Regions from separate parts of the Ensifer canadensis genome, predicted to be linked through region 2. Evidence: riboswitches for the same ligand, from Rfam matches in the RefSeq annotation. Region 2 holds a riboswitch; each other region holds the start of a gene.
The links. Region 2 has a riboswitch for thiamine pyrophosphate ahead of thiB (thiamine ABC transporter substrate binding subunit). Riboswitches for the same ligand answer to the same signal wherever they lie in the genome.
Positions count from the first base shown of each region.

Region 1: linked by a shared signal. The riboswitch ahead of J3R84_RS23850 (ABC transporter permease) and the one ahead of thiB (thiamine ABC transporter substrate binding subunit) in region 2 are both predicted to bind thiamine pyrophosphate.
Region 3: linked by a shared signal. The riboswitch ahead of thiO (glycine oxidase ThiO) and the one ahead of thiB (thiamine ABC transporter substrate binding subunit) in region 2 are both predicted to bind thiamine pyrophosphate.

Region 1 is NZ_CP083371.1:908,292-917,958, reverse strand. Features, by position in the region: gene J3R84_RS23875 (hypothetical protein) at 1-16, opposite strand, end outside; gene thiD (bifunctional hydroxymethylpyrimidine kinase/phosphomethylpyrimidine kinase) at 374-1,183, opposite strand; gene thiE (thiamine phosphate synthase) at 1,180-1,842, opposite strand; gene J3R84_RS23860 (hydroxyethylthiazole kinase) at 1,829-2,569, opposite strand; gene J3R84_RS23855 (ABC transporter substrate-binding protein) at 2,566-3,510, opposite strand; gene J3R84_RS23850 (ABC transporter permease) at 3,548-4,291, opposite strand; TPP riboswitch at 4,433-4,534, opposite strand; partial or broken gene J3R84_RS23845 (IS66 family transposase) at 5,101-5,329, opposite strand; gene J3R84_RS23840 (class I SAM-dependent methyltransferase) at 5,810-6,649, opposite strand; gene J3R84_RS23835 (hypothetical protein) at 6,903-7,214, opposite strand; gene J3R84_RS23830 (glycoside hydrolase family protein) at 7,385-7,660, opposite strand; gene J3R84_RS23825 (class I SAM-dependent methyltransferase) at 7,777-8,493, shown strand; gene J3R84_RS23820 (hypothetical protein) at 8,566-9,612, opposite strand.
Region 2 is NZ_CP083370.1:3,536,628-3,546,294, forward strand. Features, by position in the region: gene J3R84_RS17230 (LysE family translocator) at 262-903, opposite strand; gene J3R84_RS17235 (argininosuccinate synthase) at 1,079-2,296, shown strand; gene J3R84_RS17240 (multidrug effflux MFS transporter) at 2,363-3,601, opposite strand; gene J3R84_RS17245 (MarR family winged helix-turn-helix transcriptional regulator) at 3,598-4,077, opposite strand; gene J3R84_RS17250 (ABC-F family ATP-binding cassette domain-containing protein) at 4,155-5,981, opposite strand; gene J3R84_RS17255 (thiamine diphosphokinase) at 5,985-6,635, opposite strand; partial or broken gene J3R84_RS17260 (GNAT family N-acetyltransferase) at 6,722-7,205, opposite strand; TPP riboswitch at 7,340-7,457, shown strand; gene thiB (thiamine ABC transporter substrate binding subunit) at 7,507-8,535, shown strand; gene thiP (thiamine/thiamine pyrophosphate ABC transporter permease ThiP) at 8,567-9,667, shown strand, end outside.
Region 3 is NZ_CP083371.1:960,972-970,638, forward strand. Features, by position in the region: gene ugpE (sn-glycerol-3-phosphate ABC transporter permease UgpE) at 1-212, opposite strand, end outside; gene ugpA (sn-glycerol-3-phosphate ABC transporter permease UgpA) at 222-1,103, opposite strand; gene ugpB (sn-glycerol-3-phosphate ABC transporter substrate-binding protein UgpB) at 1,176-2,483, opposite strand; partial or broken gene repC (replication initiation protein RepC) at 3,072-3,268, shown strand; gene J3R84_RS24135 (hypothetical protein) at 3,464-3,865, opposite strand; gene J3R84_RS24140 (hypothetical protein) at 3,989-4,258, opposite strand; gene J3R84_RS24145 (thiamine phosphate synthase) at 4,474-5,091, opposite strand; gene J3R84_RS24150 (thiazole synthase) at 5,088-5,861, opposite strand; gene thiS (sulfur carrier protein ThiS) at 5,864-6,061, opposite strand; gene thiO (glycine oxidase ThiO) at 6,051-7,046, opposite strand; TPP riboswitch at 7,269-7,400, opposite strand; gene J3R84_RS24165 (hypothetical protein) at 7,614-8,117, shown strand; gene J3R84_RS24170 (hypothetical protein) at 8,353-8,622, opposite strand; gene J3R84_RS24175 (hypothetical protein) at 8,981-9,181, opposite strand; gene J3R84_RS24180 (ATP dependent DNA ligase) at 9,414-9,667, shown strand, end outside.

The DNA.
Region 1 (9,667 bases), on a different replicon from region 2:
TGGTGCCGGAGAACAATGCACGCAGATCCCGAAGTGCGATGTGCCTTGGCCAGAGCCACGATTCGGCGTTGCCACTCCCAACGAACTGCGACGAGCGGCGTAAAACTTGCGCATTGTCGTGGCCATGACCAGACGCCAGTCCTCCGTCAAACAGATCGATCGTAATCCCCTAGCGGTCGAGGCAATCGGCAACCCGATCGAGACAAGTGCCACCAGCAACCAGCTCGCCGCTTCCTCTGCCCCGGTAAATCCACTTGCCGCCGCATATCGGAGAACAACTGTGAGCGTGATGGTGACGAGCAGGAGCGCAAGCAGAAACGCTCCGGCAAGCTCTGGCGTTCGCTCCAGTTGCAGCGAAAACGCCTGCGCCGCGCTAGCGAACATCGGGCTGCCACCAGCGATGAAAGTGGTGGACTGGTCCCCGTCCCTGCCCGACTTTGAGATCGCCGGCGGCAACGATGGCACCGTGTAGATAATCCTTGGCGGCAATGACGGCGTCTGCGAGTGACATTCCGCCTGCAAGCCCGGCAGCGATCGCCGCCGACAGCGTGCATCCCGTGCCGTGATCATTCGTCGTTTCGATGCGCGACGCCGTCAATCGGACGGGGTCTCCTCCGTCGAAAAAGATATCCGTCGCCTCGGGGCCGTGCCCGTGTCCGCCCTTGATTAGCACCGAACGCGCGCCGGCCTTCAGAATAAACTCGGCCTGGCGGCCCATCTCGGCCTCGTCCGTCGCGATCGCGCGCCCGGTCAGCAATGCCGCCTCCGGCAGGTTGGGCGTGGCGATCAGCGCCAGAGGCAGCAGTTGGTCGCTCAACGCAGCAATTGCATCTGCGCGTAGCAGCGCGTCGCCAGATGTGGCGACCATCACAGGATCGAGCACGGCCATCTTGCCGTATCGGCGGAGTCCGTCGGCTATGATCGCGATCGTCTCGCCGCAGGACACCATGCCGATCTTTACCGCGCCAATGGCGAGATCCGAAAACACCGCATCGATCTGTGCTTCGACAATTGCCGGCGAGATATCCTCGACCACCGTGACACCCCTGGTGTTCTGCGCCGTGATCGCGGTGATAACGCTCGCGCCATAGGCGCCGAGAGCCGAAAAGGTCTTGAGGTCTGCCTGGATGCCCGCCCCGCCACCGGAATCCGAGCCCGCAATGGTGACAGCAATGGCGGTCATCGCGAAGACTCCGCCAGAGCCTTCTCGACACAAGCGCGCAACTCGCGCGTGGCCGCCGCTGGATCCACAGCGGCGAAGATTGTGGAGATGACTGCAACACCATCGGCTCCGGCGGCAATGACCTCCGCGGCGCGCTGCGCACTGATGCCGGCAATGGCGCCGACCGGCAGGTCCGGCTTGGCCGCCAGAAACGTGGCACGAAGTGTGGCGAACCCTTCGAGGCCAACAGGCGGATCGGGGTTGTGCTTCGACAGCGTCTCATAGACCCCGCCGATGCAAGCATAGTCGATCGGCGAGGCAATCGCCGTCTCAGCGTCCGCTTCGTTCTTGACCGTCAGACCGATAATCGCGGTATCGCCCATGATCGAGCGCGCCGTTGCCGCATCCATATCGTCCCGGCCGAGATGAACACCATCAGCACCGGCTGCGAACGCCACATCGATGCGGTCATTGACGACGAAGGGCACACCGGTGACTGCAAGAGCAGCGGCGATCGCCCGCGCCTGTTCGATCATTTCCCGTGTCGAGCTCGTCTTGTCGCGATACTGGATCAGCGTCGCACCATTGAGCGCGGCGATGCGTGCCAGATCAGCCAAACTCGCCTTGTCGCCAAGGCGGGCATCGACGAGGGCATTGAGGCGATAATCAACTTTCGGCATGGGAAATCCTGGCATTGACAATGATATCTTCGGGGCGCAGCGCTGCGAGCGCATCACGGAAGAGAGCTTCGAAGGTACCGGGCCCACTCGAACGCTCCCCAGCGATTTCGGCGGCGATGCCGCTCGTCAGCAGTGCACCCGTGGCGGCCTTCAGGCGATCCGGCTCGACCGCCATGAAAGCTGCGATCAAGGCGCCGGAGAGGCACCCGGTACCCGTGACCTGCGCCATGAGGGGGTGGCCGTTCTCAACCCGGATCGTATGTAGATCCAGTGTGAGTTCATCGACTGCCCCGGTCTTGATCCTCAGCGCGCCATTGGCGTTACCGACGATATCCATCTCGCTTGCGTTGCCGCGAACAACGGAAGGGCCAGCTGCGATGAGTTCCCGGGCGAAGACAAGCCGCGAAGGCGAATAGTCGCAATGCACGGGATCGACGATCCACGGCTTGTCGGCATCGCGCGCAACCGCCGCTGCCAAACGGATCGCCCTCCGGCGCTCTTCATCAAGCGTACCGAGATTGACGACGAGCGCATCGGCTCGCTGGGCAAAAGCCTCGACCTCTTCCAGGGCCGATGTCATCGAGGGGATCGCACCCAGAGCTGCCAGTCCATCGGCTACGAACTTCTGCACCACCGTGTTCATCAGGCAATGCACGCGGGGGCGGCGCTGCCGCACAAGCGCCAGCGATGCGGCAACACTTTCGACGAAGTCCGATGTACCCGTCATCGGATTTCCACCGCGATATCGTCGACATCAGGTGCCTTGCCGATCAAACCGCTTTCGGCAAGAAAAGCGCCAAACCGCTCGTAGCGGCCACGGTCGAGCGCCGCCGGCCTTTTGGCGAATCGCGGCAGCGTGTCCGTGAATGCACTGCGGTTGAGTTCGTCATCGAGGTTCGGATAAGCCTTGACGAACAGCTTCCAGGCTTCAGTCGGATGATTGGTGAGGAAAATCGCACCCTGCTCCACCGCGACCAGGAAGGGCCGCAAGCGCTTGTCGGCAACCTTTGCCTTGTCGGAAACGAAGACGAGCTCGTCATAAACAGGCACGCCATGCTCTTCTGGGAAGAAGGAACGGCCCGCATGCCCCTCGAGCCGCATCTGCGTCAGTTCAAAATTCCGGAAGCCGCCGATCGTTGCATCGACCTTACCGGCGATCAGGGACGGAGACAGGGCGAAGTTGACGTTGACGAGTTCGACGTCCTCCTTCTTGAGACCGGCCGAGGCAAGCATTCGGCCGAGCATTGCATCCTCGAAACCGGAGACGGAAAAGCCGATCTTCTTGCCCTTCAAGTCGGCAAGGCTTCTGATCGGACCGTCGTCAAGGACAGTGACCGTGTTGAGCGGCGTCTCGACCAGGGTGCCAATGCGAACCAGAGGCAGGCCTGCAGCATGGTCAAGGTACAGGTTTGGCTGATAGTGCACGCCGATATCAGCCTGCCCCGCAGCGACGAGACGCGGCACGCTTGAAGGGTCTGCCGGTGGCACGAGCTCAACATCGAGCCCCGCCTTTTCGAACAGGCCGAGCTCCTTGGCGACGACGATCGGCGCATGGTCGGGATTGACAAACCACTCCAGCATCACTGTCAGTTTTTCAGCGGCAGTTGCTGAGCCAGCTGCAAAGACCACGCCGAGTGCGAGGCTGGCGGAAAGCAGAGATTTACGGATCATGATGTTATGAACTCTCCCAATTGATCTCAGAAATTCAGGTTTCCCGCGCCCAGTGCGCGAGTGGACGGGTTGCCTCATCGACGAGCAGCCTGAGGGCGACGGCAAGCACGGCAAGAATGGCCATCGCAGCGAAGACGACATCGGTCTGCATGCGGGCATTTGCCTGGACGATAACGAAGCCGAGGCCGGCCGAGGCGCCGACCCACTCGCCAACGACGGCGCCGAGCGGTGCCAACGGGGCAGCAACGCGGAGGCCAGTCACTAAGCCGGGCAACGCCAACGGCAATCGCACAAGCCGCAGCGCCTGCCAGTGGCTCGCCTTGGTGAGCGCGACGGCATCAAGGATCTGCGTATCTGTACGGCGCAGACCGTCCGAAAACGCAGAGACAACGGGAAAGAAAATGATGATCGCCGCCATCACGATCTTCGAAACCATGCCGAAGCCGAACCACAGCACCAGCAAAGGTGCGATGACGAAAACGGGAAAGGCCTGAAGGACGAGCACAAAAGGCCAGACGAGCTTTCCAAACCGCGGAAAAGCCGCCAGCCCGATTGCCGTCGCAACGCCGAACGCCGTGCCGAACGCGAGCCCGGCCAGCATTTCGGCGATCGTCACGAGACTCTGCTCGAGCAGAAATTCTGGCTGCCGCGCAAAGACGGCCAGTACATCCATCGGCGTTGGTAAAAGATAGCGCGGTAACGCGAACACACCCACCGCCGTCTGCCAGAGAGCAGCAAGCACAACAAGGCTGCGAACAAATGTGAACGCCAGGCGCATCGCCGGTCAGCCGACGCAGCAACCCGGACGAATTGCAAACCCGCCATTCGGCGGCAACTTGGCAAAAGACAGCATCGATCGATCTCCAGACAAAATATCACGGAGATCCAGGTGAAAGCGAAGACGCGATTAGTTTGCCGAAATCGGCTCTTTTCCCGTTCCTACGCCGGCATGACCCGGATCAGGTTCAAGGGTCCGGCTCACCGCCATCTCAGCACAAGATGTGCACCCCTCGGAATATCGTGAAAAGATGGAAGATCTTGGAATGGCTGTCAACACCCCCTCGAAAACTCTCTGTGCGACCGGTCGAATCGCCGTTTCTGTGAATGTTAGGTGCTCCTGATTCGCAACAGGGCAAAAGTCGAATTAGTTCACATAAAGTAACACTTGAGCATATTGCGATTTATTCTTGCCAAAAAGCGCGTTCACCGGCAATGTAAACTCCATTCACCAAGACAAATTTTAGTACCAACTGCCTAAACTGGGGCGTTATTTCAAATGAAAACTAAAGGAAGGAGCAATCCTCTTAGAGACACGCTTTTCGGGACATTCCACGTGACATCAGGCAGACACCCCGCTGCCGCTTTCGAACCCTCGGCCCCTCCCGCAGGGGCCCATTTTTGAGCTCGAAGACGTCGACATTGTCGGCCATAGGCGATCTCGGTGACGGCTTGCAGAACACGGCATTCTTGCGCTTAAGCGCGGCCGGCGGCACTTTCGCTGGCATTGATGAAGATCGCAGCGCGTCAAGAGACCTCTGCAGCGATCGTCAAAGACCTCTTTACTCTCTGGCAGGCGACCCTGCCGCGGGTAGATGATGCGAGCTTTTCCGAGCGCCGGCCAAATCGGGCTCGATCGAAGGCTTTCAGGATTTGCGTCAGCCGCTCGATCCGTTCATCGGCGTCCGCGCTGCGGGCCTCGAGATCATCGATCTTGTCTCTCCAAGGCCTCGACGCGGGCTGCTTTTTCGGCCATGGCAAGGACCATGGCTTTCAGAGCCTCTACGTCATCCGGGAGTTCGATATCGGGCAGCGTCATGGGCTTGATCAGAGCATATCTTGCCAAGATCCGCCCGTAGCTTCAGGCCGCTGATTCACTTCGCCGCGGCCGTTTTACCCAACAATCTCAGGAGGCCTGATCGGCGTAGACCGAACTCGTTTCCAGTCCATACCGTCCACAGAGCTAGAAGCTGGGCATGATTGAGCTGGACCTGACTGTGGCCGATCCGCCGCTCATTTGCTGTCGCAACAATGCCCCGGCGACCCGCGTGTTAAAGGCATAAGCGTTGGCGCATTGTGGAGGCATCCTAACGCGGAATCCGGACCGTCTGGCTACCTACCACCCCCCAAGCCCCCCGGAATCTCAGAGTTGTATCCCCCAGTGTCGGCGCATGCTCGACTTGGGGTGCTCGCGCCTCGGCCGCCCGGTCGACAACGCAAATTGCGCCGAGACGCTTCAGCCACTGCGCGACGTGCGTTTACGCCTGCGAACTATTGGAGCGCCCGCCTCAAAAATGGCTCAGTACAGACGCCTAAGCCAGAGCGCGCCGCCGGAATTTCGTATGAACGGCGGGAATGTCTTCAACATGTGGTCGCCGTGCAGTTGGGCCATGTAGTCATTGAAGAACATTATATGGAAACAGCTATTGAACGCGAGGAAGCTGCGTATGGAGTAAATTTCATTCCAAGAGCGGTTGTCTTCCATGATCCATTTGTAACCGTACTCAAATGGATAGAAGATATCGTGGAAATGGATGATCACACCAGGGTTTAGACGAGGCAGAATTTCTGCCAACTCGTAGGCAACGTCGCTACCGGTTTTAACAACGTGAGTGGAGTCGATGAACAATATGTCGCCCGCCTCCAGTTCTGTGAAAATCTCCATCGGAGCATCTTGCACGCCAGCTTCAATAATTCGCGCGCGGGCAATATCATTTTCGCGAAGAACATCGCGGAGAAGCTTGGGGAACGGCTCAACGAACGTGATTTGAGTTGTTAGCTCACCCTCTTCGATGGTGTCCATAGTGCACGCCGAGGACCACCCACACCCCACCTCCACCATGCGTTTTGGCTTGATGCTAAGGAGCATCGCCCGAAGCACAGTGCCATCCCCAACGCAGTACGAAGGGTTTTTATAGTGATAACGGTGAACTTTACCGGGTTCGTCTGAAAAGGTCGCCGTATTGGCGATAGGGGCGAGGACATCAGTCCACAACTTGGTCATAGCCGCGTCGTCGATCGCCACATCAGGCAATGATTTTGGCGGCATAGGCCTGGTTTTTGGGACAACGCGCCGAAGTTGTTCCGGGTCAACTATTGGCGAAAAAAAATGGCCAGGCGGATAGCAAATCTTCACCACGGAACTGCCCCTCCTAAGGATACTTTACATCACATAGCCACAAATCGTTGCGATACTCAACACGAATTGAACAATGGGATTCACGTTAAACAAGTGACGTAGAACATATCTCCAATGAAGCTCCTCCCCGAAGGCACGCCCGTACCTTCGTTAGACTTCAAATACAACTGCCACATGGCCGAAAATCCAAGCTCGTTTAAATACCAGCGATAAACATGACACGTAAATCCTGCAAAAGAATCGTTGCAGGTCCTTAAGCGGCCGTGGTCGACCCGCTCGATTGCTCCATGATCTTCACCCTATAGGTGATGCTTTCGAACTTACGCACTTCGGATTCGAGCGAGCGGAAACGCTCCTCGTTACGCGCCTCGATGGCCTTCACTTCGACCAGGCGCTCATTATGCAGGAGCTCGTGGCCCGCGCGCCAATTCTGCAACTCTTCGAGATCCCGGCTCTTCTCGACCCAGATAGCAACGCCACCCACACAAATGCCGAGCAGCGTCACCAGTTGGTTGATCGTGTTGAGGTTCCATTCAAGATTTTGAGGACGCCTTGGGAGTTCCATTAGTCCATTCTCCTGCCTCATCATGCCCCTCGTGTCGGTCTGCCGTGATAATCAACGCGCTTCGCCGTGAAGCACGCACTCCGCATTCGTCCAGACGCCCCCGGTGCAGTGGCCGACAACAGTCCCATCTATCTTTGGTTGATCCGCGGGCATCGCCCCTGGCGCGCCGACTAGGTCAATTCCGACGACCCGCCGCAGGCCGTCACGAAAAGTGCGTCAGAGCGAGCATCGACCCGCTCCTTGAACTTGGTCAGATCGCCGCGGAGAATCTCTTCGGCCTTTGCCTCGGTAATCACCATGTTCGGCTTTACAACGGGCGCGCCCGCGACGCTGGTGTGGCCGTAGCCGAACGTCCAGATCCCGCCAACATCCCGATTGGCTTTCTTCTTCAGGCCTTCCCACTGTTTGACAAGCGCAAGGCTCGCCGCGTTGATGCGTCGTGTCATGGTGGTTTCCTTTCGATGGGTAATTCTAAATACGCCCGTCGAGCGCTGTTCGCTGCGGTTGCTTTTCTGCAGCCAATAGGCTTGATTGTGTCCTCATCATCTAGAGGGGTGCGCTTATGACTGACCTGCTGGATACGATAAAAGCAGTTTGGAACGACAAGGACGATGAAGCCTATCGGCAAGACCAATCCCACTGGCGCGGCGTGGGACGGTGGGCGAATGACGCAGCATGGCAATCAATAGGCGCGCTGACACTTGATCGCTTCAAGTTTCTCTGGAGGATACTAGAACGCGCGCCGTCAGCAATGCGAGACCTTTCAGTGCTTGAATGGGGCCAAGGTGGCGGATCTAACGTCTTCGGGCTTCGCGAGGTTGCCAGCCAATATCAGGGCGTTGATATTTCGCCGAAGAATCTACAAGAAGCCGGCCGCATGATTTCTGCGGAAGGCTATACGGGTCTTTTCAAGCCTGTTCTCCTTGAAGGCCCCCCGGAAGAAATTGCGGACAAGCTGCTGCCGATCGACATGTTCTTGAGCACGGCTGTCTTCCAACACTTCCCGAGCAAAGATTATGGCGTACAGGTGCTGAAGACCATCAGGAAGGCATGCAAGCCTGATGCGGCAGGCGTCATCCAGATACGATTCGACAACGGCAACCCGACCTTTAGCGGCATTAAGTCTGTTGAAGAGTACGCGGAGCGGCATATTGTTGCTAACTCCTACGCGATCGATGCCTTCTGGGATATCCTTGCCAGCTGTGGATTTAAACCGCTGGCAGTTGATGGGATCCGCACTCAGAACAACTACGCTACGTTCTACATGACTGCGAAATAGCGTATTGCATATCTGATTGAGGAAAGAACGCGGTTTCCATGCAAAAAGAAATGTCGGAGACCAGTGTTTTCGTTAAAGGAGTGAAGAGTAACCCGGAAGCGGTTCGTACGCCGAAATGAATGCGTCTCCCTGAGCGTGCATGACGCGCTTCGACTTGTCGAAAAACTCCGAAAAATCGTGCTCCCTACGGCAAGTCTCGTATTTGGGTAAGATATCTGACACTTCGTACTCGACAGAAATGTCGCTGCCTTTCAATGGAAACTTAAAATCAAGATAGGAATACCTGTCATAATGACAAAACTCGTCCCAGAGCGACATGCTGGTCTCATAATACAATCCACCGGCATTGCTTGCCCTGAAGGACACGACCGGCGAGAACGGGCCGATCTTGTGAAGATGGATCAAGGTTCCAAAGGTGTCGTTTTGGTTTTGGCCGCGTTTCAGTTGTAGCTTGAATTTTTGAAAGGAATCACGAGGGGTCTCGGCCGGAATTCGGGAGACGATCTTTGACTGTACCCGCTCCGGAATCGAAATGTTTTGCAGACGCAAATCGCGATCGCCGAGAACAGAAATAAGAAATTGCGAAATAGTTTCTGCATAGTACTTCGCGCCATTAAAATTAGTGTGATTGGGGCCATTAAACATGGACTTTTCAATCGCCTTGGCACTGTCGACTGGCACTATGTTTATGGAAGGGATGTTGCACTCCGCGCTGATCTCCGCGATCATCCGAGCTTGAGGCCATTGTTCCAACGGAAGGACCCCACCTTTCGGAAGGTTAAGAAATATCGGCAAAATGTTTGCATCCATCAGGGATTTACAAGCGCTCAGATAATCTTCACTCGAGGAAGCACGCCCCCGGGAGTGGTCCTCGATCAGCAGTTCGAGAACGCAGATGCCGCCACCGCGGCGACTGACAACATCTGAAATTTTTACAGGACCGGGGCCCGCGAAACGGTTGCCAGGGTATGCGTCCTGATAGACCGCCGAGATGCCGAGTTCGCGAGCCAAAAAACGGCGAAAATATTCGACATACCCTGTCAGTTCCTGCGTTGTGTGATTGCTCCTTTGAGCTGTACACGATGCGCCGACAAAAGATATATCGAGACTAACTGTCATCTAATCGTCCTGATTTCCATTGAACTGCCACGGCAAGGACTGCGGGACACGTATT
Region 2 (9,667 bases):
TCGCTTACGGGGCGATCAGAGCTTGCCCCTCATCTGCCTGCCGGCATCTTCTCCCCGTAAAGACGGGGAGAAGAGACAAGTGGCAATCTCTCAGCCGTTCTCCGGCAAACGGCGTGAAGTGCCATCTACCGTTTCACACGTCTCCCCATGCTGCTCCGGCGATCGCCGTTGCCGCCGAACGATGCAGCACGTGCTCTTCTCCCCACATGCGGGGAGAAGATGCCGGCAGGCAGATGAGGGGCGAAACCCTCCGAAGACGCCCTATCGCGCCGTCGTCATGAAGATCTTCACCGCAAAGACAGGGAAGACGCCGGCAAAACTGTAGTCGAGCGCCCGCATGAACCCCTTGTTGCGCTGCAGCCAGGAGGACAGCCAGTCGGCGGTAAATACCACCAGCATGTTTACAGGCATGCCGATGACGATGAACATCGCGCCGAGGAACAGAAGCTTGCCCGTCACCGATGCATCGTTGGCGCTGACGAACTGCGGCAGGAAAGTCATGAAAAAGATGATGACCTTGGGGTTGAGCAGGTTTACCCAGAAGCCCGACGAGACGTTGGAAAGAGCCGTACCGCCGGAACCTTCGACGGTCTTGACCGAAAGCGTCGATCCGTGGCGGATCGCCTGAACCGCAAGCCAGAGCAGATAGGCGGCACCTCCGGTCTTCAGCACCATGAACGCAGCAGGCGAGGCCGTGATCAGCGCCGAGATGCCGAAGGCGACCAGTAGGGTGTGAACGACGATGCCGAAGCTCGTCCCGAGCACCACGAATAGGGCGGCCTTCTTGCCTTGCGACAGCGCGCGGCTGATCGAAAGCGTCATGTCCGGCCCCGGCGTTGCCGCAAGCAGCAGCGTGGCGGCAGCAAAGCCGAACAGCGTGGGCAGGCTGGGAAGGAAGTCCATGTGCGCGATTCCTGGAACACTCGGTGACCTCGTCTATTCCGGAGCGTCGGCTTTTGCCAGCGGATTTGGGTGTCGCAGCGTTCTTCCGCTTGTATCCAGGCGTGTTCCGGATAAAGTGCCGCAGAATTTCCAAGGCGGCACGCCGCCCTCTTCCAAGACCAGACGGACGGAAACCATGGCATCGCATAAAGACGTGAAAAAGGTCGTTCTCGCCTATTCGGGCGGTCTCGACACCTCGATCATCCTGAAGTGGCTGCAGACCGAACTCGGCGCCGAAGTTGTGACGTTTACGGCAGACCTCGGCCAGGGCGAAGAACTGGAGCCGGCGCGCAAGAAGGCCGAGATGCTCGGCATCAAGGAAATCTACATCGAGGATGTGCGCGAAGAGTTCGTGCGCGATTTCGTCTTCCCGATGTTTCGCGCCAACGCCGTCTATGAGGGCGTCTACCTGCTCGGCACCTCCATCGCGCGTCCGCTGATTTCCAAACACCTGATCGACATCGCCAAGAAGACCGGCGCTGACGCGATCGCCCACGGCGCCACCGGCAAGGGCAACGACCAGGTTCGCTTCGAGCTGTCGGCATACGCGCTCAACCCCGACATCAAGATCATCGCTCCATGGCGCGACTGGTCGTTCAAGAGCCGCACCGACCTGCTCGAATTCGCCGAGAAGCACCAGATCCCGGTCGCCAAGGACAAGAAGGGCGAGGCTCCCTTCTCTGTCGACGCCAACCTCTTGCACTCCTCCTCCGAGGGCAAGGTTCTGGAAGATCCGTCGCAGGAAGCCCCGGAATACGTGCACATGCGCACGATCTCGCCGGAAGCGGCTCCCGACAAGGCAACCGTCATCAAGGTCGGTTTCGAGCGCGGCGACGCCGTCTCGATCAACGGCGTGCGCCTTTCGCCGGCAAACCTGCTGGCAAAGCTCAACGACTACGGCCGCGACAATGGCATCGGCCGGCTCGACCTCGTCGAAAACCGCTTCGTCGGCATGAAGTCGCGCGGCGTCTACGAGACCCCCGGCGGCACCATCCTGCTGTCGGCACACCGCGCGATCGAATCGATCACGCTCGACCGTGGCGCCGCCCACCTCAAGGACGAGCTGATGCCGCGCTACGCCGAGCTGATCTATTACGGCTTCTGGTTCTCGCCGGAGCGCGAGATGCTGCAGGCGGCGATCGACAGGAGCCAGGAGCATGTCGAAGGCGAAGTGACGCTGAAGCTCTACAAGGGCAATGTCATGGTCACCGGCCGCGAAAGCCCGAAGTCGCTCTATTCCGACAAGCTGGTCACCTTCGAAGACGACCAGGGCGCCTACGACCAGAAGGATGCTGCCGGCTTCATCAAGCTGAATGCGCTGCGCCTGCGCACGCTGGCTGCACGCAACCGTTAAAAGCGGCAAGCACCTGACAAGAAAAAGCCTCCGCGACCCGGGTCGCGGAGGCTTTTTCGTTTCGTCTTATTCAGCCGCTTCCGGCAGGGGCTGCGTGCCATCGACTGGCGCCGCCAATGGCGTCAGGCGAACGGTGCGGCGATACCAGAGATAGCTGAACACGCAGAGAAGGCCGAAGCTCGGAATGATCGTGCCGAGCGCCAGCACCGGCACGCCGACAACGGCCGCCAAGGCGCCGCCGAGAAGGCCGGCGCCCATCTGGATGAAGCCCATCATCGCCGACGCCGTACCGGCGATATGCGGGAAAGGCGCCATGGCCGCCGTCATCATGTAGGGCATGACGAAGGCGATGCCGAAGGCGTAGACGCCGACCGGCGCCATCACCGCCAGGAAGCTCGGTTCGAGCGCGTGCATGGTGTAGGCGAGCGCCACACTGCCGAGCGCGATGAAACAAAGACCGACCGGCACCAGCGCCTGCGGCGTGAACCGCCGCATTAACAGCCGCACCGTGACCGTGCCCGAGAAGAAGAAACCGGATTGCATCAGCATGCCGACGCCGAATTCGGTCGGCGTCAGCCCGACCGTGCCGATCAGGACGAAGGGCAGCATCGTCGCTTGGGCGTAGAGCGCGCCGACGGCGCCGGCAATCACCAGGGTCGAGGAGACGAAGCGGGTATCTGTCAGAAGCTCGCGATAGGCGGCAAGGATCGGCCGCAGATGGCCCTTGGCCGGATCGGGCGTCGCGGTTTCGGCCATGAAGAACTGCACGCAAACGCAGGCCATCAGCGCAAAGCCGACCATCAGGAAGAAGATAGACTGCCAGCCGAAGAGGCCAAGCGCCAGGCCGCCGAGCGTCGGCGACACCGCCGGCCCGATGGCCAGCATCATGCCGATCATGTTCATGATCCGCGCCGCCTGAAGGCCGGTGAACTGGTCGCGCACGATGGCGCGCGCAACCGTCATGCCGACGGAGGCGCCGATGCCCTGCACCAGGCGCCCGGCGAGCAGGACCGCGACCGATGGGGCAAAGGCTGCCATCAGGCTGCCGGCGAGGTAGATGGTCATGAAGATCAGCGTCGTGCGCCGGCGGCCGATGACGTCGGAGAGCGTGCCCGAAACCAGCTGTGCGAAGGCGAAGCCTGCGAAGTAGAGCGACAGCGTCATCTTGATCGCCGCCTCGCTGGAGGAGAAGGCGCGGACCAGTTCGGGCATTGCCGGTGTATAGAGCGCCATGGAAACGGGGCCGAGCGCGACAAGGAAGGCGCCGATGATGCTGGTGCGCCGTTCGCTCATGCGGCGCGTCATGGCTTTGCACCCTTCTCCTTGCCGGCGACGCACGGATCGAGGCCGCGCAAATTTTCGCGCAGGATACGCAGGTTGGCGCAGAGCATGTCGCGCGTCGCCTCGTCGAGCCCTTCCGTATAGGCATTCATCATCTCGCGCAGCCCCGCCATCAGCTCGGCGAGCAGCGGATCGGCCTTGTCGGTGATGACGACGTTCTTGGCGCGGCGGTCGGCCGGGTCGGGCAGACGGGCAACCAGCTCCATCGCCTCCAGCCGGTCGAGATAGGCCGACAGCGTCATCGGCTCGATGCCCATGCGCGTGGCGATTTCCGCCTGCTTGATGCCCTCGGTCAGCGCCACCTGGATCAGCGTGCGCGCTTCACCGGGCGTGATGCCGAGATCCATGGCGTTGACCTTGCGGTCAAAAGCGCCACGCAGAAGGCGGGAGACATCGGTCAGCAACATGCCGATGGTTTCGGATTCGAGTTTTGTCGGCATCAGGATCGTTCACGAGAGATATAATAAGTTTTCCTTATCATACCCCTTGCCAACTTTCAACGCGGGAGCGGCGAGGCTCAGCCCTCGAGCTCCTCGCGCAGCATCTCCAGTTCCAGCCATTCCTCTTCCATGCGGGCGAGATCGCCGCGAAGCTTTTCCAGCTCCTTCGCCAGTTTCGCAAACGTATTCGGGTCCTTGGCAAAGAGGTTGGGGTCGGCCATCCGCTCCTCGCGCTTGGCTGCCTCCGCCTCCGCCTTGGCGATTTCCTTCGGCAGGTTTTCGAGTGCAAACTTCTGCTTGTAGGAGAGCTTGCCCTTGGCCTTCGGTGCCTCGGCTGCGGGGGCAGCGGCATCGGCCACCTTGGCCTTTTCCGCCTTCTCCGTCTTGCGCCGCTCTTCGATCGCGCCCTTGCGCTGCGCCATCATGTCGGTGTAGCCGCCGGCATATTCGATCCAGCGGCCGTCAGGCGCTTCGGGATTGGCCGGCGCGATGGTCGAGCTCACGGTGCGGTCGAGGAAGTCGCGGTCGTGGCTGACGAGGATGACGGTTCCGGCAAAGCCGGCGACGACCTCCTGAAGCAAGTCCAGCGTCTCGATGTCGAGATCGTTGGTCGGCTCGTCGAGGATCAGCAGGTTGGTGGCGCGGGCGAGAATGCGTGCCAGCATCAGCCGGGCGCGCTCACCGCCCGACAGTTCGCGGATCGGGGTGCGCGCCTGCTCCGGCTGGAACAGGAAGTCCTTCATGTAGCCGGTGACATGGCGCTGCTCGCCGTTGACAATCAGGCTCTCGCCCCGGCCGTCGGTCAGGTAGTGGGCCAGCGTATCGTCGAGGTTGAGATCCTCGCGCTTCTGGTCGAGCGTCGCCATCTCAAGATTGGTGCCGAGTTTCACCGTGCCGGTATCCGGCTCGATCTGCCCGGTCAGCATCTTCAAAAGCGTCGTCTTGCCGGCACCGTTCGGGCCGACAAGGCCGATCCGGTCGCCACGGTGCACGCGAATGGAAAACGGCGCAACGATCGTCCGCTCGCCGTAAGCCTTGGTGATCTTCTCCGCCTCGATCACCAGCTTGCCCGATTCCTTGGCGTCGGAAGCCGCCGCCTGAACGGAGCCCTGCGGCCCCTTGTGGCCGCGATGGCGCGAGCGCATGTCCTGCAATTCGCCGAGACGACGCATGTTGCGCTTGCGCCGGGCGGTAACGCCGTAGCGCAGCCAATGCTCCTCGCGCTCGATCGCCTTGCCGAGCTTGTGCTGCTCCAGCTCTTCCGCCTCCAGCACCTCGTCGCGCCAGGCCTCGAAATGGCCGAAGCCGCGGTCGAGCCGGCGGGATTGGCCGCGATCGAGCCAGACCGTCGCGTTCGAGACCTTTTCGAGGAAGCGCCGGTCGTGCGAGATCAGCACCAGGGCCGAACGGCTGCGGGTCAGCTCGTCTTCGAGCCATTCGATCGTCGGCAGATCGAGATGGTTGGTCGGCTCGTCGAGCAGCAGGATATCCGGCTCCGGCGCCATCACCCGGGCAAGCGCTGCGCGGCGCGCCTCGCCGCCGGAAAGGCGTGCCGGGTCTTCTTCGCCGGTCAGACCCAGGTGCTGCAGTAGGTAAGCGACGCGATACGGGTCGTCGCTTGGGCCAAGGCCCGACTCGGCATAGGCCTGCACCGTGTCGTAGCCTTCGAAATCCGGTGCCTGGGGCAGGTAGCGAACGGTCGAGGACGGATGGCGGAAGACCTCGCCCGATTGCGCTTCGGCAAGACCGGCGGCGATCTTCATCAGCGTCGATTTGCCGGAACCGTTGCGCCCGACAAGGCAGATGCGATCCCCCGGCTCCACCTGCAGGTTGGCGCCGGCCAGAAGCGGCGTGCCACCGAAGGTCAGGAAGATATCGTCGAGTTTCAGAATGGGAGGCGCCAAGGCTCAGGCTCCGGAAAGGTCATAGGGGCGGGCGAGAACGATCGCCCGGCCGGTGTCGAGGGAAATGCGAAGGGGACCCTCCGCGACATTGGAAACGGTGCGCGAAGACCCGAACGGCAACGTGAAATCGGTGAGCGGATAACGCGCGTTGACGATCGTAAGCCCGATGAGATCGGTCAGTCCGAGGATCGAGAATAGGCTGCCCTTCGGCAGATCGATTTCGATCTCGCCTGCAAGCAGCGGATAGGCCTCCTCCTCACCCGAGGTCATGAACACCGGCAACCCACGTTCGGCCAGCGAAGCAGCCTGAAGCAGGTGCAGGAAGGCATGGTCGCTGCGTGATCCTCCGAGCGCGCCGGCAAAGATCAAGGCTTCGGCGCCACGCGACAGCGCCGCCTCGACAGCGATTTCGCCATCGGTCGCAGCCTTGGCGGCGGGATAGGGCTCGCGCGGGACATCGGCAAATTCCGCGAGCAGCGCCTCCTCGGTCGAATCGAAATCGCCCACCCAGACGTCGGGGGTCACGGATAGCACCCGCGCATGCCGCATGCCGCCATCGGCCGCAACGAAGCGGCTGCCTGCGAGCTGGCGCGCAAGGCGATCGGTCGGGGTCAGTGCACCGCCGAGCAGAATGGTGAAGGTGGATCGGGCCATGGCAAAGCCCATAGCGCAAAGGCACGGGCAAGGAAAAGCAAGAAAACCGAACAAGGGCGCGATCCGGCGATTTTGCGTCCTCGTTGTCAGTGATCTTCGGGCAAGGTATCGGGAAACAGCATCTCCGCATAGATCCCGGGGTTGGAATCGGGGATCTCGATGGCGCCGACCGTGCGTCGGTAGAATTCGGCCGGGCCGACGCCGCCGATGATGGCGTAACCGTAGCCTGCGTCACGCATCGCCGTCAGGCTCACGCGCAAGAGCGCCTCGCCGATCCCCGTCCGCGCATGGCCTCGTCGACGCCCGTCGGCCCGAAGAAACCGAGCGCTGTGACATCGTGGCAGGCAAAGCCGACGATCCGGTCCTCGAACACCGCGATGTGCATGCACGTCGGCGTCGATCTGAAGGCCACCTCCGCCTCGCCCGCCCAGCCGGAGCCAAATGTCTGCTCGATCCAGGGAACAACAAGCTTCGTTCGGGTGCCATTGCGCGGTGAATGCCGATACCGTCAGCAAGCGGTGATCTCGCTTGTGCCGGCAGTGCATAAAGGCGAACGAGCATGTCAGTCATCGCAGGCTCCTTCGGCGTCTGCAAACTCTGCCGACGATTTTACCCCATGCGCCGCGGCGCGAAAATGCGGGGCGGGCGCTTTTGCCGTCCTCAAACTTCGCTTGCCATCAAACCGGCTCGGCGGTAAATCTCTACCCGCTCTAACGGGGTGCCTTCCGACCGCATGGCGGCCGAAGGCTGAGAGGCGTTGAACGCCAACCCGCGGAACCTGATCCGGCTCATACCGGCGGAGGGATTAGACGCGATCGGATCGATACGCCCTTTTCCCATGCAACATCATTTTTAGGGAGAGGTGCCTGCCATGTCCAATTCATCGCAACTCAAGGTTCTTAGCCGGCTAGCGCTTGCCGCGACGGCAGGACTTGTCTTCGCGGCCAATGCCGTTGCTGCCGACAAGACGCTGACCGTCTACACCTATGAAAGCTTCATCACCGAATGGGGGCCGGGTGCCAAGGTCGCCGAAGCTTTCGAGAAGACCTGCGAATGCAAGGTCACCTATGTCGGCGTCGCCGATGGCGTCGAGCTTCTGACCCGCCTCAAGCTCGAAGGCGCGGCCTCCAAGGCCGACATCGTGCTCGGCCTCGATACAAACCTCGTCGCCGAGGCCAAGGCCACCGGCTTCTTCGCGCCGCACGGCATCGAGCCTGCCAACGTCAAGGTACCCGGCGACTTCACCGACGACACCTTCCTTCCCTATGACTACGGCCATTTCGCCGTCGTCTACGACACCCAGACCTTGAAGACGCCGCCGAAGAGCCTGAAGGAACTGGTCGAAGGCGACGCCTCTCAGAAGATCGTCATCGAGGATCCGCGCACCTCGACGCCGGGCCTCGGTCTGCTTCTCTGGGTCAAGGCCGTCTATGGCGACGAAGCCGGCGCCGCCTGGGCCAAGCTCAAGGACAGGGTACTGACCGTAACGCCGGGCTGGTCGGAAGCCTATGGCCTCTTCACCAAGGGCGAAGCGCCGATGGTGCTTTCCTACACCACGTCGCCCGCCTACCACATGGTGGCGGAAAACACCGACCGCTACCAGGCGGCCGAATTCTCGGAAGGTCACTACATCCAGATCGAAGTTGCCGGCATGACCAAGAGCGCCAAGGAGCCGGAGCTTGCCAAGCAGTTTCTCGCCTTCATGACCGGCCCGGAGTTCCAGTCGATCATTCCGACGACCAACTGGATGATGCCGGTCGCGGCGACCAAGGAGCCGCTGCCGGAGGCTTTTAGCAAGCTGGTCAATCCGGAGAAGACTTTCCTGCTGCCGTCGGAAGAGGTGGCGGCGAACCGCAAGGCCTGGATCGACGAATGGCTGGCCGCCATTAGCAAGAACTGAGGCGCATTTGTTCGCGCCTGCCGAAAATCGCATCACGATGACCGCCGGGACTTTAAGTCTCGGCGGTATCCTGCTGTTTGTCGGCCTGGCGATTGCAGCCCTTTTGCTCCAGAGCGGTGACTTCGGCAACAGCGTGCTGTTCGATGCCTATATCTGGCGGGTAACGCGCTTCACCTTGCTGCAGGCGAGCCTTTCGACGCTGCTTTCCGTTGTTCTTGCCATCCCGATCGCACGGGCGCTTGCGCGCCGGCCGAGCTTTCCCGGCCGCGTCTGGGTTCTGCGGGTGATGGCCCTGCCGCTCGGCCTGCCCGTGCTTGTCGGCGCGCTCGGGCTGATCGAGATCTGGGGCCGGCAGGGCGCGCTCAACACCGCCCTCGCCGGCCTCGGGCTGCAGCAGCCGATCAGCATCTACGGCCTTTTCGGCATCCTGCTCGCCCACGTCTTCTTCAACATGCCGCTTATCGCACGTCTCTTTCTCGCCGGGCTCGAGCGCATCCCTTCGGAATACTGGAGAACCGCCGCCAATCTCGGCATGCCGCCAGCCGCACTCTTCCGCTTTGTCGAGTGGCCGGTCCTTCGGGGATTGCTGCCAGGTGCTGCCGGCCTCGTCTTCATGCTCTGCGCCACCAGCTTCACGCTGGTGCTGACGCTCGGCGGCGGGCCTGCCGCCAGCACCATCGAGGTCGCGATCTACCAGGCGCTGCGCTTCGATTTCGACCCGCCGCGGGCGATCGCCCTGTCCGCCCTACAGATCGTCATGACCGGAGCCCTGCTCCTGGCTCTAACGCGTGTCGCGACCGAACCTGCACAAAGCGCAACCGCGGGCAAAATCTCCAGACGCTATGATGCAGGAACCGGCCTCTCCCGGACGTCCGACGCCGGCTGGATCCTGTTCTCGCTGCTCTTCATCGGCGCACCGCTGATCGCCGTCGTCGGTTCCGGCCTGCGTGCGGATCTGGTGAAGCTTGCCGGCGACCCGACCGTGCATCGTGCTCTCGTCACCAGCATTGTCATCGCCGTCCTCTCGGCATTCTTTTGCGTCACCATGGCCGCCGCGATGATCCGCGCCGCCGGCATCGTCGTGGCGCGTCGCCACGCCCCGACCTTGGCCAGGGCATTTGCGGGCACTGTC
Region 3 (9,667 bases), on a different replicon from region 2:
CCGACCACGCGCTCGACGCCGCCAGACATCGCCTCCGTATAGTTCTCGCTCAGTTGATCGCCGAGGGTCAAGGACATCGGCGGACGGATGATCTCGACCGACGTCCGGCTGGAGGCGACGAAGGTGTAGTAGATCGGAAAGGCGACGATAATGACGCCGATGATCAGCACGAGATGGCCGATGAAATTGGCGATGGGACGTTTTTCAATCATCGGCGCGCCTCATGAGTAGTGAACCCGCTTCTCGACGAAGCGGAATTGGAACGCCGTCAGTGCGACGACGATGACCATGAGAATGACCGATTGCGCGGCGGAACTGCCGAGGTCGAGATTGACGAAGCCATCATTGTAGACCTTGTAGACGAGCGTTTCCGTCGCCTTCGCCGGTCCGCCGCCGGTGACCGCATGGATGATGCCGAACGTGTCGAAGAAGGCGTAGACCGTGTTGACCACGAGCAGAAAGAAGGTTGTCGGTGCCAAAAGCGGGAAGACGATCGTCCAGAAACGCCGCGCTCCGCGCGCGCCGTCAATCGATGCAGCCTCGATCAGCGATTTCGGGATCGCCTGCAGACCGGCGACGAAGAAGAGGAAATTGTAGCTGATCTGCTTCCAGGCAGCCGCGACGATCACCAACGCCATGGCCTGGTCGCCGTTCAGAAGCGGATCCCAGGCAAAGCCGTTGCGCCGCAAGATATAGGCAAATGTCCCCATCGCCGGATTGAACATGAAGAGCCACAGCATACCGGCCACTGCAGGTGCAACGGCATAGGGCCAGATCAAAAGTGTGCGGTAGATGTTTCGGCCGCGAACGACCCGGTCTGCCGCCGTTGCCAACAACAGAGCGACAGCCATCGAGAGCAACGCCGTCGCCAGGCTGAAGACCACTGTGACCTTCAGCGAATGCAGGTAGTCCGGGTTTGCCAGAACGGCGCGAAAGTTGGCAAGGCCGACGAAGCCGGACTTGAGCCCGAACGGATCCTCGCGAAGCACGGATTGATAGAGCGCCTGGCTCGCAGGCCAAAAGAAGAAGATGACCGTGAGCACGATCTGCGGCGCGAGTAGGAGATAAGGCAGTATTTTATTGGGAAAGACGACAGGCTGCAAAGCGACCCCCTTCTTTGCGCGAGGAGATGGACTGCCCCGGTTCACGCCCGGGGCAGTCCTGCTATTGCATCGTTAGTTTCCGATGGCTGCCGCGATTGCGGCGTTCGCCTTCTTGGTGCCTTCGGTCAGGGCCGCTTGCGCATCCTTCTGCCCGGCGAGCATCGCCTCGAACTCTTCGTTGAGGATGTCTCTCACCTGCGGAAGATTGACGAGCCGCACACCCTTGGAGTTTTCCGTTGGCGCCTTGCCCATCATCTGCAGAATCGGCGTTTCACGGCCGGGGTTCTTTTCATAGAATCCCGACTTCTTGGTTTCCTCATAGGCGGCGAGGGTAACAGGCAGATAGCCCGAGACCTGATGCAGGCGTGCCTGGATTTCTGTCTTCGACAGGAAATTAAAGAACTCGGCGATGCCCTTGTATTCATCGTCGGATTTTCCGCCGAACACCCAGAGGCTTGCGCCGCCCGGGATCGTATTCTGCGGACCGCTGCCCTCGTAATAGGGCAACTGGCCAATACCGTATTTGATACCCGACTTGATGATGTCGCCGAGGCCACCGGATGATTCCGTCAAGATGGCGCATTCACCTGATGTGAAGAGCTGCTTTGCTTCCGAGGTGCGGCCGCCATAACGGAACGTACCGTCCTTTGCGAGATCGGCTATCGCCTGGAAATGCTTGACGAACAGCGGTGCGTCGACCTTCAGTTCGACGTCGGGGCCGGCAAGGCCGTTCTCGTTCGTTCCGTAAGGCACGTTGTTCCAGGCTGCGAAGTTTTCGGTCTGGATCCAGGTGAGCCAGGTGGAGGTGAAGCCGCAGGCCGAAGCGCCGCTCGCCTTGATCTTCTTGGCCGCGTCGAACACCTCCGGCCAGGTCTTCGGCGGGTTCTCCGCATCGAGGCCGGCCTTCGTAAACGCGTCCTTGTTGTAATACAGGATCGGCGACGACGAATTATAAGGGAAGGACAGCATCGTACCGTCCGCCTTCGAATAATAAGCGACGATGCCCGGCAGGTATTGATCCTTGTTGAATTCGTAACCGCCCTTCTGGAGCACCTCTGCCACCGGCAGGATCGCGCCTTCCGCACCCAGCATCACACCGCTGCCTGCATCGAAGACCTGCAGGATGGCGGGCGCCTGCTTGGAGCGGAACGCGGCAATGCCGGCGTTCAACGTTTCCGGGTAGGTTCCTTTGAAGACGGGCACGACTTTGTAGGCGGTCTGGCTGTCGTTGAATTCCTTTGCCAGCTTGTCGACAACTTCGTTGTTGGCGCCGGTCATGGCGTGCCACCAGGAAAGCTCGGTAGCGGCCAATGCGTTTGAAGCAAGGCCGACTGAAAATGCGGACGCGACCACGACGGTCCAGTTCAAATGTCTGAACATGATTCCTCCCATTTCTCAAAAGCCAGGGCATTTGGCACGCCCGGCAAAATCGATCCTCCTCGATCGAAGCTTGCACAACCTTCGTTGCGAAACCAAAAATTAGTAAAAGCGAAATGAAATGAATACGCAACGAAAATGTGACAATAGAACACGTATTCCACTTAACCATGGCGTGCCGTGTCACCGAGGCCGGTGGAAATCCCAGCCAAATCTGCGCGATTGGGCGAGATTGTTGCGCCTCGGTTTTGGCTGCCCGGGGGCGTGGGCGCATGGTCGCGAAGCGTGAAATGCCTCGGGAGTGCGGAGCGGCTTGCCGGGGGTAGTCGGTCCCGGTTCCCGGCCTGCGGCCGGCGCTTGCGCTGAACCTCCGCGGCGACCCTTTTAACCGGTCAAGCCGCGCGCGAACGGGCTTTGGCCGCGATAGCGGCCGCCGCCTGGTACGCTCATCCTTTTTTGGGCGTGCAGCATGACCAGCGTGGGCACATCGCGCGCACGGAGCCAGTTTCGCAGAGATGCCCAGCCGGCAAGGCATCAGGCTCAGGACTGTTAAGCCTGCATCGTAAGCGATTTTGGACTTGTCTTTTCTAACAGGATGCTTGTGAGGCGATCGGACCGGAAAGCGTCGCCGCAACGATGGCCTCATTCTCGAGAAGGCCGGCCACATCAACTCGGCCGGCGGTTGTCTGTGCTATCTGACGGCAAAGGCGCGGCCAGGGGAGTTTTCGCTCGGGCCAGTGTTGATGGCGTTGTTGCGAGCAAATGGCGCTTCAGTCCGGGAGCCTTAGTAGCGCCCAAAGTGGCGGTCTATGACTTGGATGGGCTCATGCTAGACTTTTGCGCCGGTCGAATGGGCGCAGATGGCTTCCAGGAGTTTGATCGTCATTGCCTGTGCCAGGCGTGGAATCTCGAAAAGCCTTCACGGTACAAAAGTCTTGTCATGATGGTCTCCGCGAACTGCGGGTTCATCTGGCGAGCGACTTTTAGAGCCTTCTCGCATTTGTCTCCGAAGGGCGTAAGGGCTCATTGAGATACTCGACACCGTGATCCCTCACGACGCAGGCGATGTCGAACATGTCGCGGGGCTGCATCGTGGCCCTGCGGTAAAATATTTTCTTTGCGATGATTTCGCCAGGGGTCTCAAGCAGGACGTCGCGACCGCGCACCTCCGCTTTCACCGTCGGGTGGTCAGTGAGGCTGGGCGCGCAGATAAAGTCGATTTCGCCAACATTCTCGAAGACGATCTTCAATGTTCTTGATCCATCGGACTGATAGCCGTCAGGGTTGATGTCGAGCGCGTAGCCCTGTGTCTTCGGGTTCAGAAGCTGCGGATCATCGATGAAGATGTCGACATCAAAGCTCTCGCGATGATCGATCTGGAGCATCAGGGCGGTACCGCCTCCAAAAGTGCAATTGTCGATCAATGTGAGTTGGGAGCTTGCCTGATCGATAATGCGGCCAGCGTGGTCAAACAGGTCCCCCCATCTGCTGGCTGGGTGTTCGACCAACTATGCCGCCCGCGCCAAAGGAAGCGGGTAACCGGCGAGTGCCGAGAACTTACGTGCTAAGTCGGAAGCGATCGCCGGATCAACGTGCATTTCGCCAAGAAACGAGATCTGAAGGTTCTCGTCTACCTCGGAAAAAAAGGAGAACGCCGACGCATCGAAATTGACTGCGCTGGCAGGATCGGAAATCTTGGATGCCAATTGCTCAGCCGAAAGCTTCGTCCCATAAGGGGCATTGACAGTCGACAAAACCTTTACTGCAACAATAGACATCTTCCTCGACCACAGCACCTTCAGGTTTCTATATACCTTGACGATGCTTGCGAAACAAGGATCGTCGGTGACTACGCCGTCACACGTTAGCCTCGCGGCACTCTTCTAGGCATCTATATTCGGTCGATTTTCCGTTGTGGCGGCTTTTCTGAGGGTGAGGCTCATCTGGGGACGGTGCTCGGCCGTGGTCGCCGGCTGGGAAACGAAGATCTCGTTCACGCTGGCGCAATGCGCCATCGTGAGGTTGCAGCGATCCATCGCCTAGTTCTGTCCTCGGGATCCTGGCTACGTGTAATGTCGGTCACGACCGCGGCACAATCCGCGCCATGGGTGAGGACGCCATCAATGCGTTCAAGGTTCAGTCCACCGATCGCAACCAGTGGGGTCGGTCCGATTTTCTTCTTCCATGTGGCGAGGCGAGCAAGTCCCTGCGGCTCCCACTTCATCTTTTTGAGAACGGTCGGATAGACCGGACCCAACGCGACATAGTCGGGCGCGACTGACAGCGCCATATCGAGTTCGGCCTCGTCATGTGTGCTGACGCCGAGCTTAAGGCCGGCCCCACGGATCGCGGCCACGTCAGCTTGCGCCAGATCTTCCTGGCCGAGATGAACGAAATCGCAGCCTTCGTCGATCGCCATGCGCCAATGGTCGTTGACAACAAGTTGGCAACCGTGTCTCTCGCATATGGTTCTGGCGATGCGGATATCGCTACGGACTTCGCTATCGGGTCTTTCCTTGATGCGAAGCTGGACCAGCCTCACTCCAATTGGAACGAGGCGTTCGACCCAATTCGCGCTGTCGACAATGAGGTAGAAGGGATCGAGCTTCATGAGAAGACCGCCTTTCCGATGACCGGGGTGGAGGGGACTGCCATGTCTCTCGGTTCGAGCATGCCGGCTTCAAAAGCCAGCCGACCGGCCTCGATCGCCTTGGCAAAACCCGATGCCATCAAGGCCGGATTTCCGGCACCGGCCACCGCCGTATTCAGGAGCACGGCATCGAAACCGAGCTCCATCACCGTCGTTGCATGCGAAGGGCGGCCGATGCCCGCATCGACAATCAGAGGCACGTCCGGGAAGTGTGCGCGCATCGACCTCAAGGCGGACAGGTTTTGTGGCCCCATGGCACTGCCGATCGGAGCACACCAGGGCATCAACACGCGGCAGCCAGCCTCCAGCAGGCGCTCGGCAACGACCAGATCGTCGGTCGTATAGGGAAAGATCTCGAAGCCTTCGTTTGAAAGGATCTGTGCGGCTTCGACCAGCGCGAACACATCCGGCTGCAATGTGTCGTGATTGCCGATCACTTCGAGCTTGATCCAGTTCGTCTCGAAAACCTCGCGCGCCATCTTAGCAGTGAGCACCGCCTCCTTGGTGGTGTGGCAGCCGGCGGTGTTCGGCAGTATTTTCGTCCCGAGCTCGCGGATCAGTTCGAAAAACGCACCTCCGGCTTTGCCGCCGGCCGTCTCTCTCCTCAACGAGACCGTGATGATTTGTGTCCCTGAAGCCCGCACTGCGTCCGAAAGCACGGCTGGAGATGGATAGCCCGCTGTGCCCAGGAGCAGTCGGGAGGTGATTTCCGTGTCGTAGACTTGCAGCATGGTCAGCCACCTTTCATCGGCGAGAGAATTTCGATGCGATCATGATCGCGTAAGCGCCATCGATCGCGGTCGGCCGCGTGAACGAGTTCGCCGTTGACAGCGGTCGCCAGCCAGCTTCCTTCGTAGTCGAGTGCAGCCATCAGTTCGGCGAGCGTCGAGCAGGCGACCTCGTGCTCTTCGCCATTGACGTTAAGGTTCATCATAGAACTCCGATCTGTGGTCCGGGTTGAGCAGAAGTTCGGCAACGTCGTGCGCAAGAGCCGGCGAGAGCAGGAAACCATGCCGATACATACCGTTCACGGAATAGATCGAACCGCTTTTCGTGATCCTTGGCAGATTGTCGGGGTAGGCGGGGCGAATGCCAGTTCCGGTTTCGGTGATCTGCGCTTCGCCGAAGGCCGGGTGCAGGGCGTAGGCTGCGTTTAAGAGCTCCATCAGCGACCGTGCAGTGATAGGACCGGACAATTCGCTCTCTATCATTGTTGCCCCGACCATGAAGACGCCCTGGCGGCGTGGAACGACATAGACGGGGTGTCGAGGATGCAGGAAGCGCACTGGACGCGACAGTTGAATGTCGCCGGTGCGCAGATAGAGCATCTCGCCACGCACGCCCCGCAGTGCCGCGTCATCCGGGAGCCTGGCAGGGCCTGTGCAGTCAATATGCGAATCGACACGGCGATCGACGGTGGCATCGGTCGCCTGGCCGAAATGAAAACGCACCCCCATGGCGATTAATGTGTCATGGAGTGAAGACAGCGCCTCTCTCGGATCGAGATGCGCTTCCCTCGGGAAGTAGAGTGCACGAGAGAAACGGCCGGCGAGATCTGGTTCCAGTTCGGCTATCTGGTCTGCATCAAGCCGTCTGTGCCCTTTGGTTCGCGCCGCGAAGCGATCGAGCTCGCGTGTATCGCGCGCGGCGGCGACGACAAGTGTCCCCTCTTGCACGACCTCATCGGGCAGCGCCGTCTTCCACCACTCGATGGCTGTCGCGCCGACGCGTTCGACTTTCTCGTCGGCACTTTCGCGCTCACACCAGGGCGCCAGCATGCCGCCGGCAAACCAGGATGCGCCGGCGCCAATCCGTTTTGAACGTTCGAAGACGTAGACCTCAATGCCGCGTCGCGCCAGTTCGTATGCGGTGACAAGGCCGACGACACCTGCTCCGTTGATCAGCACCCGCCTCATTTGGCAGCCGTTCGAGCTGTTACCTGGCCGGAGCTGTAGGGCCATTCATCCATGCGCCGCACCGCTAACGGGCGTCGATGTTGCCGTCTATGTCCGCGGTTTGGCTCGTGTACGACATCTGAAAAAACCATTGGTCGGCTCCAACCTTGACGTTTGGAGACCCAGATCTTGGCGCTGGAAAGATAGAGACACGTCCACGCGATCGCAAAGGAGCTGTCGCAACTGCCGTCGTTCCCACCGTCCCTACGCCAGCATGAACTGGATCAGGTTCAACGGGTCATTGCGCTGCGGTCGAAGGAGCCGATCCGCCCAGCAATATCTCAGCCCCTTGTCGGGACTCCCCTGGTGAATGAACCGAGTTGAACGGCCAATGCCGTGCTTTGTCAAGCGTTGTTAGTTCATTCCCAACGGGGCTAGAAAGTCATCCGCATGCCTTAGAGCACATCTCAACGCGTATCGCGCTGAGAGGAGCAACATGAGCCGGCGCATCAATGCGGCGGGCCTCGCACTCGTTTAGCGGCGGGAAGGCATCAAGGAGCATGCGTTTAGTAGAAAAGGCGCTGCAGCGTGAGTTTTGCTCTCAGGCAAGTGGAGGCATCGTCTGCCACACTACAATCAATGTCTCGAATGTTCTCAAGCGATTCCTTTCTCGCTTCTTCATTGATGTCGCTCAGAGACCTTTCATGGTTGGTGCCGTCCCTGGAAGTGACAGTACACACATTTCCCAAGCACACCGTCGTGTCCGCCTGCGCGGGCGCGCCCGAGGCGATGAGAGCCACGGCGATCAACGTGCTCATGCAGTTCGACCATTTCTCCTCGGTAGGGCGCCGTCCTGCATCCATGAGAGTCCCCCGTTTTGAGTGGTTCACGGTGCAAGCCCGGTCGGAAAATGGCCAGCACCCAGTAAAAAGGAAATCCGAATGGCGCCATATCTGTGCAGAAAATTCGCTCGGCCGCGAAAGGGCGGTCAATGCAAGCAACTTCACCTCCGTCATGGTCGCGCTCGATCGCTATGGCGACATGTTTGGTCTCGATAAGTCACGCCGCCTGCTGCTCGCAGCTGGGACATGAACGTGCCGATTCGATCGCGAGGTCTGGGGACCGACGCCGGCGCTGAATTAACGAGCACATGCATATCAGATCGGGCCTCGGATCCGGAATATTTTCAGCTGTCTCTGGGGCATCTCGATGACGGCGTGGCCGTTGCGCGGCCACGCCGACCGGAGTATGCTTGGCGTAGTGTGATCCCAGTCGAGGGCCGAGAGTGGGGCAGCGCGTCACTCTGCGGTGTTGAGCAACACATCGCCTAGTGCAGCATACTGGTCGGTTGCTGTTCGCTCTGAATTCGACGTGTTGGGCTCGCCCGCCTACAGAACCAGCGACCGCACTCTGTTAACGCCAACTCATCCGTATTGCCGAACCTAAATTCATCCATCAGGAATTTTGCGAGGCGGCCAGCGCGGATGTCTTGGCGCGGGATCCTCGTTTCGAAGCAAATGCGATCGAATATCCTTTGAAGTGTATCGAGCTGTTCGGGTGCGAGTTCAAAACCTGACTGGTCAAAGTGAATAGCCATTTAGACCTCCCTTCTTGAGCTACCGCCTTCACCGAAGAGAGAAAGATAGCGAAATCTTTAATTGGCTCCAAGTGAGCAAAAGTTGAGATTTGCGTGCGTCGAACTGCTGCTGGTAGCGGGGAATCCGGCTCAGAGCCCACAGAGAAGCGGCGCTTATAAAAGGCGCCGCGGGGACGACAGCGGAAACGAGACGACTCCTTAGCCGCTCCTTTCCTTAAATGCGAATTGTTCTCGCCAATCATCAGATTTAGTTCGATATTTAGTCGTTGCTGAGATTGCTAGCGGTCTTCCCGCAGAGCCCTAAAAGAAGGCCGCTCTTTTCCAGTTGTCCCGCCGGGTCAGGCAGCCACCCTCCCAATTAACCAGCTATTTGTTTGAGCGCATCGTGGTCGTGGATGCCGCTTTGAAAAAGGCTGATCAGGTGCGCCGCGAGCGTAACGGCTTCATCGCTATCAAAGGCGAGGTGCCTTTCCTGAACCATTTCCCGGAAGACACATTCGATCTGCTTGAAGTCGTCAGGCGTTACAATCCCTGTGCGAGATCGAACCGCTTTACCCATAGCCCTAATCCCAGCCAGCCCAGGGGAGAACAGGGCCGACGTTTGCCCCGCATAGAGTATGCGCCGTTGCTGGGGGGATTACACTGGAATCGTGGAGGGAGATCCAGACGGTCTTTGGGTTGGAGAGTAGCCAGACCGTCCGGAGCCCACATTGGGTTGCCTCCACAATACACCAACGCTTATGCATTTAAAAACGCGTGCGGTAGGGCATTGTTCCGATTGCTAATGTATCGTGAATCTGTTCGGCGTGCGTGCCTTATGGCTCTGGCTAAAGTACCCGCCCACGGTTCTCGACCAAGGTGCCTGCGGCGATTGGGTAAAGCTGAAGTGCATCCAGAGCGACGGCTTTGTAGTCGTCGGATGTGAGCCATCGACGAAGGTGGCCGGCGCGATTTCGCGGTTGCTGCTTACGGCGAGGCGAGGCAACGAGCTGGTCTATGTATGCGGGGTCGGAACAGGCTTTACGGACAAAATGGCCCGCGACCT